Regions from separate parts of the Solidesulfovibrio fructosivorans JJ] genome, predicted to be linked through region 1. Evidence: predicted binding sites of a transcription regulator. Region 1 holds the regulator's gene; the other holds the start of a gene.

What was found. The regulator HrcA, encoded in region 1, represses chaperone genes, less so after heat shock. The targets are predictions, from matches to a motif close to TGTTAGCACTCNNNNNNNNNGAGTGCTAACA.
Region 2: the regulator HrcA is predicted to act here: its motif matches at 1,962-1,992, upstream of groES (co-chaperone GroES).

Annotation. Positions count from the first base shown of each region.
Region 1 covers NZ_AECZ01000013.1:72,707-77,057, forward strand. The annotation lists gene dnaK (molecular chaperone DnaK) at 1-1,500, opposite strand, end outside; gene DESFRDRAFT_RS10880 (nucleotide exchange factor GrpE) at 1,630-2,166, opposite strand; gene hrcA (heat-inducible transcriptional repressor HrcA) at 2,247-3,284, opposite strand; gene DESFRDRAFT_RS10890 (FadR/GntR family transcriptional regulator) at 3,491-4,189, opposite strand.
Region 2 covers NZ_AECZ01000021.1:23,521-27,871, reverse strand. The annotation lists gene groL (chaperonin GroEL) at 1-1,580, opposite strand, end outside; gene groES (co-chaperone GroES) at 1,634-1,924, opposite strand; gene DESFRDRAFT_RS14310 (PadR family transcriptional regulator) at 2,225-2,569, shown strand; gene DESFRDRAFT_RS14305 (alpha/beta hydrolase) at 2,853-3,728, shown strand; gene DESFRDRAFT_RS14300 (NADH-quinone oxidoreductase subunit 5 family protein) at 4,111-4,351, shown strand, end outside.

The DNA.
Region 1 (4,351 bases):
CAGGCCCGAGGAGGCGGTGATGCGGATGGATTGCTCCTTGCCGGTGCCGGTGTCCTTGGCCGAGACGTTGACGATGCCGTTGGCGTCGATGTCGAAGGTGACCTCGATCTGCGGGATGCCGCGGGCCGCCGGCGGCAGGCCGGTCAGCTCGAAACGTCCGAGCGTCATGTTGTCGTTCGCCATGGGCCGCTCGCCCTGGAGCACGTGGATGGACACGGACGGCTGGTTGTCGGCGGCCGTGGTGAACACCTGGCTCTTGCGGGTCGGGATGGTGGTGTTGCGGTCGATCAGCTTGGTGAACACGCCGCCGAGGGTCTCGATGCCAAGCGACAGCGGGGTCACGTCGAGCAGCAGCACGTCCTTGACGTCGCCGGCCAGGATGCCGCCCTGGATGGCCGCGCCCATGGCCACGACCTCGTCCGGGTTCACCGAGCGGTTGGGCTCCTTGCCGAAGAATTCCTGCACGGTCTTCTGGACCAGCGGCATACGGGTCATGCCGCCGACGAGCACGACCTCGTCGATGTCGGCGGCCTTGAGCCCGGCGTCGGCCAGGGCCTTGCGGCAGGGCTCCACGGTGCGCTGGACCAGGTCGTGGACCAGGGATTCCAGCTTGCCGCGGGTGAGCTTGACCATCATGTGCTTGGGACCGGAGGCGTCGGCCGTTATGAAGGGCAGGTTGACCTCGGTCTCCATGGCCGTGGAAAGTTCTTTCTTGGCCTTTTCGCCGGCTTCCTTGAGGCGCTGCAGGGCCATGCGGTCCTGGGCCAGGTCGATGCCGCTTTCCTTCTTGAACTCCTCGACCAGGTAGTTGATGACGCGCTGGTCGAAGTCCTCGCCGCCGAGGAAGGTGTCGCCGTTGGTGGCGCGCACTTCAACGACGTTGTCGCCGACTTCCAGGATGGAGATATCGAAGGTGCCGCCGCCGAGGTCGAACACGGCGATCTTCTCGTTGGACTTCTTGTCGAAGCCGTAGGCGAGTGAAGCGGCCGTGGGCTCGTTGATGATGCGCTTGACCTCGAGGCCGGCGATACGGCCGGCGTCCTTGGTGGCCTGCCGCTGGGCGTCGTTGAAGTAGGCCGGCACGGTGATGACGGCTTCGGTCACGGGCTCGCCCAGGTACGCTTCGGCGTCCTTTTTGAGCTTGCCGAGAATGATGGCCGAGATCTCGGCCGGGCTGTACTTCTTGCCCTCGACCTCGACGTAGGCGTCGCCGCCGGTGCCTTCGACGATCTTATAAGGACAGTGCTCGAGCCAGCGCGTGACCTCGGGGCCGTCGAACTTGCGGCCCATCAGGCGCTTGATGGCGAAAATGGTGCGCTCGGGGTTGGTGACGGCCTGGCGCTTGGCGATTTCGCCCACGAGCCGTTCCTTGGTAAAGGCCACGATGGACGGGGTGGTGCGGCCGCCCTCGGGGTTGGTGACGCACTTCGGGTCCTTGCCCTCCATGACGTAAACGCAGGAGTTGGTGGTCCCGAGGTCGATCCCGATTATCTTACCCATGATAGCCTTTCCTCCTTGGTGGTTCCGGTATGGTCTCTCGTCCTGCGGACGGATAATTTCCTGGTGACAGGCAGCTATATAAGGCCCGATTCATGCGAGTAAAGGGGCTTTGGCGAAAAAAAAGGGGTCCTAACCGGCGTTTTGGGCCTTGTTGACCATGACTTTGGCCGGCCGCAGCAGACGGCCGCGCAGGCTGTAGCCCTTTTGGACCACCTGGGCCACGGCGTCGTCGGGCAGGTCGGGGCGCGCGGCCATGCCCAGCGCCTCGTGGGTTTCGGGATTGAACGCCTCGCCTTCGGCGCCGAATTCGGCCACGCCGTGGCGGGCCAGGATGTCCACGAAGGCCTTTCTGGTCATGTCCACGCCGACCACGAAGTCCTTGCAGGCTTCGTTGCCCCGGCCATGGGCCAGGGCCAGGTCGAGGTGGTCGAGGACGGGCAGAAGTTCCGACACCAGGGATTCGGTGGCGTACTTCTGGAACTCTTCCTTTTCCTTCAGAAGGCGTTTTTTGAGATTTTCGGTTTCGGCCAGGGTGCGCAGGCGGCGGTCGGCTTCGGCGGCCAGCTCGGCGCGAAGCTGCTCGATTTCCGCCTCGGGGGAGAGGTCGGTCGCGCCGGTTTCCTCGGGGGTGGCGGCGTCTTCGGGATTTTTCGGCTCAGGTGACATGCTTCCTCCAGGACGTACCCGCTTGGACGCGAAAAAAGGCCGGCAATAACCGGTCGCGACACAAGCGGAGGCTTTTTCGGTTAAAAACGCCGGTCAAGCAGCCGGCTCAAGGTGTCGGCGGTAAAATTCACCACAGGCACCAGCTTGGCGTAATCCATGCGCAACGGGCCGATGAGGCCGATGGCCCCCAGCGGATGGGAGCCCGCTCCGTAGGGCGCGGTGATGACGCCGACGTCGGCCAGGGCGGCGCGGTCAAGTTCGCCGCCGATGGTTATTACCGTTTTAAGCTCGTTTGCGGTTTTGTCCAGTAGTTCGAGCAGGATCGTGCGCTCTTCAAGTACGCGCATAAGCTCGCGCAGGTGTTCGGCGTCGGTGAATCCCGGCTGGCCGAGAATGTTGGACGTGCCGTCGACGATGACTTCGCTTGCCGCCTCGCGCTCCCCGTCGAGGGCGGAGCTGGCCAGGGTCAGGGCCTGCCGGCACAGGGCGTTGACGGTCCGCTTGGCTTCCTCGAGTTCGCGCACGAGTCTGGCCCGGACCTCGCTTACGGTCATGTCCCCGAACAGGTCATTCAAATAATTGGCGTAGCTGACGAGGTTGTCGGCCGTGACCTCGGGGGCGGTCTCGATGACCCGGGTGCGCACGAGGCCGCCCTGGAGCACCAGCAGGACCATGATCAGCCCGGGGTTCAGCAGGGAAAAGTCGATGCGCTTGAACCGCGCGTCGGCCTGCTTGGGCGCGATGACCATGGCCACCTGGAGCGACAACCCGGCCAAAACGCGCGAGGCCCGGCGCAACAGGTCGCCCACCTCGAGCCCGGCCGTGGCCAGGTCGCCGGCGATGCGGCGGCGCTGCCTGGCGGCCAGGGGCGAGGGACGCATGACCGTGTCGAGGTAGAAGCGGAAGGCCTTGGGCGTGGGCACCCGGCCGGCCGAGGTGTGGGGCTGGTCCAGGTAGCCGGCCTCGGTCAGGTCGGCCATGATGTTGCGGATGGAGGCCGGGGACAGGCCCAGGGTGCTGATTTTGGAAACGGCCCGGGACCCGACCGGCGAAGCCGTGGCGATATAGACCTCGATGATGGTGGTCAGCACGTCCCGTTCGCGATCCTGAAGCGTCATGATGGTGCATCCCCAGTTTGGCACTCGAATCAACAGAGTGCCAAACGAGTAACAATCCGATCACGGCGTGTCAAGGGAAGAGGCGTAAATGAAGGTATATCTTCTCAAAATAACAGGGGTTTTCAAAACGAATCGCCGCGAGGCTTCCGACTGCCTCCAAGGCTCCGGGCAAAGCGACGGAGCCGGCCCCGGGACATGCGCGACGGCTACCGGGCGGCGAGGGCCTGGGCGTCGTTTGTGGTGCGGTCCATGGCCTCGAGGGCGAAGCGCACGGCCGCTTCGGGGTCCTTGTCGACGATGGCGGTCAAAAGGCCCGTGTGGATGCGGTGTTGGTACTGGTTGACGCCCCGGTCGGCGATAAGGGTGTCGAGAAAGTCCTGAAAGACCATGCAGAAGCTGCGGTAGAGGTCGGCCAAAAGTCCATTGCCGCTGGCCGTGGCCACGGCGGTGTGGAAGGCGATGTCGGCGGTCACGTAACCGTGGGCGTCGCCGGCGGCATGTGCGGCCTGCTTTTTCTCCAGACACTCGCGCATGGTCTCGATATCGGCGGCGCTGCGGTTGGCGGCGGCCAGCCGGACCGTCTCCACCTCGAGGATGCGCCGCACCTCGCGTATCTCCTCGGCCTTGGCCCGGCGCAGGCGGTATTCCAGTGGTTCGTGGCCCGAAGGGCGCTCCAGCACGTAGGTGCCGTCGCCCTGGCGCACTTCCAAAAGCCCGGCGCTGACCAGCACGCGTACGGCCTCGCGCACGGTGGAGCGGCCCACGCCAAGCTGGGCCATGAGCGTGGGTTCGGTGGGGATTTTGGACCCCGGCGCAAACACGCCCAGGGAAATCTTTTCCTGGATCTGCTGGATGACGAGATCGCCGAGTTTGCGGCTGCGCACGGGGGTAAGGCGGGTCGGCATCGTCTGATGATCTCCTTGGTCTCGGTACAGAATTTTCGTGACTTTTGTCAACGGGGCATCAGCCGTGAGCCCGGTACGTCAGAGGCCGGAGAATCCGGGGCAGCATCGCTGTGCTCGATACCTCAAGCGTCCTCGGATAGAAACAGGGTATTGGATTGTGCC
Region 2 (4,351 bases), on a different contig from region 1:
GGCTCGGGCTTTTCGCAGATGGCCGCCTCGGTGGTCAGGAGCAGGCCGGCCACGGAAGAGGAGTTCTGCAGGGCGATGCGGGTGACCTTCTTCGGGTCGATGACACCGGCCTTGATCAGGTCCTCGTACTCGCCGGTCGCGGCGTTGAAGCCGAAGCCTTCCTTGCCGTCGCGCACCTTGGCCACGACGATGGAGCCTTCGAAGCCGGCATTGCCGGAAATCTGGCGCAGCGGCTCCTCGATGGCGCGCAGCACGATCTCGATGCCGGCATGCTCGTCGTCGTCGGCCGGCTTGAGGTCGGGCAGGTTCTTGACGCAACGCACCAGGGCGACGCCGCCGCCAGGAACGATGCCTTCCTCGACGGCCGCGCGGGTGGCGTTCAGGGCGTCCTCGACGCGGGCCTTCTTCTCCTTCATCTCGGTCTCGGTGGCCGCGCCGACGTTGATGACGGCAACGCCGCCGACGATCTTGGCCAGGCGCTCCTGGAGCTTCTCCTTGTCGTAGCTGGAGGTGGTCTCCTCGATCTGGGCGCGGATCTGCTTGACCCGGGCCTTGATCTTGTCGGCGTCGCCGGAGCCGTCGACGATGGTGGTGTTCTCCTTGTCGACGAGGACGCGCTTGGCTTTGCCGAGGTCGACCAGGGTGATGTTTTCCAGCTTGATGCCGAGGTCTTCGGACACGGCCTGGCCGCCGGTCAGGATGGCGATGTCTTCCAGCATGGCCTTGCGGCGGTCGCCGAAGCCCGGGGCCTTGACGGCGCAAACCTGCAGGGTGCCGCGCAGCTTGTTGACGACCAGGGTGGCCAGGGCCTCGCCCTCGATGTCCTCGGCCACGATCAAAAGCGGACGGGACATCTTGGCGACCTGCTCGAGGACCGGCAGCAGGTCCTTCATGGAGGAGATCTTCTTCTCGTTGATGAGAATCAGCGGCTCGTCGAGCTCGCAGACCATGCGCTCGGGATCGGTGACGAAGTAGGGGGACAGGTAGCCGCGGTCGAACTGCATGCCTTCGACGACGTCAAGGGTGGTTTCCATGCCCTTGGCTTCCTCGACGGTGATGACGCCTTCCTTGCCGACCTTGTTCATGGCCTCGGCGATGATGTTGCCGATGGTGGCGTCGGAGTTGGCGGAAATCGTGCCGACCTGGGCGATTTCCTTCTGGTCGCGGGTGGGCTTGGCCAGGGCTTCGAGCTCGGCGACGACGGACTCGACGGCCTTGTCGATGCCGCGCTTGATGGCCATGGGATTGCGGCCGGCGGCCACGAGCTTGACGCCCTCGGTGAAAATGGCCTGGGCCAGGATGGTGGCGGTGGTGGTGCCGTCGCCGGCGATGTCGGAGGTCTTGGAAGCGACTTCCTTGACCATCTGGGCGCCCATGTTCTCGAACTTGTCCTCGAGCTCGACTTCCTTGGCCACGGTCACGCCGTCCTTGGTGATGATCGGGGAGCCGAAGGACTTCTCGATGACCACGTTGCGGCCCTTGGGTCCAAGGGTGACCTTGACGGCGTTGGCCAGCTTGTCAACACCGTGTTTCAGCTTCTCGCGCGCTTTGGCGTCGAACAGAATCTCTTTGGCAGCCATGTATGCTCTCCTTCAATAAAGAGTGGAAATTCGGAATGGGGAAACCGGTGGCCTTAGGCCTCGATGACGGCCAGGATGTCGTCCTCGCGCATCACGAGCAGCTCTTCGTCGTCGAGCTTGATCTCGGTGCCGGCGTACTTGTTGAAAAGGACCAGATCGCCCTTTTCGACGTGCATCTTCATGTGATCGCCCTTGTCGTCGAGCTTGCCCGGGCCGACGGCGACGACTTCGCCCTTCATGGGCTTTTCCTTGGCGGAGTCGGGGATGATGATGCCCCCCTTGGTGACTTCCTCCTGTTCCAGCCGTTTGACAAGCACGCGATCGCCTAAGGGTTTGAGCTTCATACAGTGACCTCCAGTGGTATTTGGCAAGTTGGACCGCCGCTGGCACTCACGAGAGGCGAGTGCTAGCGGCGGGCGGAAACCTATCTAACCACATCACGGCGAAAGGCAAGGGGCGGAAGTGAAAAAAAATGGAATGCGGGGCAAAAAAATGAGGATGCCCCATCCGTTCGCCGAGCGGCCCGTCCCGCCTGCGAGGCGCAGCGTACCCCCCCTTTCCGAAAGGGCTTTTTCCCATTAGACTGGCAAAGCGCGGGCGGATTCGATCCTCCCTGTCCGCGATTCGACACGACGAAAGGCACCATGTTGGAAAAAAAACGCCGCCAAACCCGCCACCTGCCCGCGTTCATCCTGCTCGTCCTCGCGCAGGAACCGCGACACGGCGGGGCCATCCACGATGCCCTGGTCAAGCGCCTCCCCGGCCTCAAGATCGACACGGGCGCGATCTACCGCGCGCTCAAGACCCTGGAAGCCGACGGCGAGCTTTCCTCCGTCTGGGACGCGTCCACCCCCGGCCCGGCGCGCAAGATCTACCATATGACCGCCAAGGGCTGGGACCGGCTCGATTCCTGGAAAAGCGAGATCGAAAACCGCCGGGCGATCCTGGGCGATTTCCTCGCGGCCTACGCCGGACTCTCCCGACCCTGACCCGGCGCGGCCGTTTCGCCGTCCCTCCCCTCGAACGCCTTCCCCCGCCGCGCCCGCGTGCCTCTTGACAGCCCGGTATCCGCTCATTACTGTCTCAAACATCTAGATGTAAGTAGCATCTTAATGTTTAAGACTCTGAACCTGTAATCCAGAGGTGTTTCGGATGGATGCGCATCTTAGAGCCGGCATGGCGCAAGCATTATGGTTGGCTTTTTTCCTACTGCCTGCGGGGCTGCTGTTTCTCCTGGTCACGGCCGGTCCGGCCCGGGCGCAGGAGGGGGCGATGAGCGGCAGGGGAAAAGAGGTCGACGCCTACCTGCAACAGATCTTCAAGACGCGCAAAGGGGTGGATACGGACCGTATCCGGCGCAAATGGCTGGATATCCCCTATGCCTCCCTTTCCCCGGCGCAAAAACTGGACATCTACCTGCCGGAAACGGGCGACGGCCCCTTCCCCGTGGTCATCGCCATCCACGGCGGATCGTTCACCGCCGGCGACAAGCGGGATTTCCAGGTCGCCCCCATGCTGGCGGCCCTGGATCGCGGCTACGCCGTGGTGCCGATCAACTACAGGTTGACCGGGGAGGCGCTTTTCCCGGCCCAGATAGGTGACGTCAAGGCCGCCATCCGCTGGGTGCGCGCCAACGCGGCCAAATATTCCCTGCGCCCGGACAGGATCGCCTTGTGGGGCGACTCGGCGGGCGGCAATCTCGCGGCCCTGGCCGGCGTCACCGGCGGGACCGGAGAACTGGAGGACAAGAGCCTCGGAAACGGAGGGCAATCCAGCAAGGTCGCCGCCGTGGTCGACTGGTACGGCCCCATTGACTTTTTGACCATGGGCGATCCGCAGCGTCTGGCGGAAAAAGGCAACAAGCTCATCGGCAAAACGACCCTCGAGGCCCCGCAACTGTACCGGGAAGCGTCTCCCGAGAGTCATATCCATCCGGGGATTCCGCCCATCCTCATCCAGCACGGCGACGCGGACCGGGTCATCTCGGTGTCCCAATCCATCCACTTCGCCGATGCGCTGCGCAAAGGAGCCGGGGAGGGCAGCGTCGTCATCGACATCCTCAAGGGCGCGGATCATTTGGACGAACGCTTTACGACCCCGGAGAATACGGCGCGGGTGCTGGATTTTCTGGATAAATACATGAAGTGAGCCGCCCTCCCCCCGGGCCCAAAGGGGCAAGGGGCGGGAGGATTGTCATGGAAAGGCCCGGGCATGCGTTGCCCGGGCTTTTTCATCCGCGCGATTCTATAAGAATTTCAGGGAGCATGAACGCGCCGCCCGTTCGGTTGCAATGAAGCCGGCCTGACGGTGCGAAAGGGCGGTTTCTTTTGCGGAGAACCTCTTGTGAAAGGAATCACGCGATTGCGCCGGCTGGTGATTTCTTATAAGACGCATAAACTTGACGCTCTCCCCCATGGGGCCTAGAGCTTTTCCAAAGCAGGCGGCCGAAATGCTTTTGGATAGCTCAGCCTCGCGGCGGGGGCGGAGCGTTAAGTCCATGGCGGTCCCTAAACTTTTTTCCGAGGTGCCTATGCTCGACACGTTGGTGTTCGCGACGGTGCTGCTGCCATTTTTGGTCGCAGCCGTGTTGCTCGTTTTGCGTGAGCAAAACGTGCGCAAGGTCATCCTGGTGGCCATGGCGGGGGTGCTCATCCTCGCTTCCGTGGCCATGCTGCGCGGCGGAGCGTTCATTCTGTCGCCAGCCCCGCTGTATGACTCGCTCGTCACTCTTGGCGACTTCGTCATACTGTTCGTGGTGCTGTTTGTGGGTT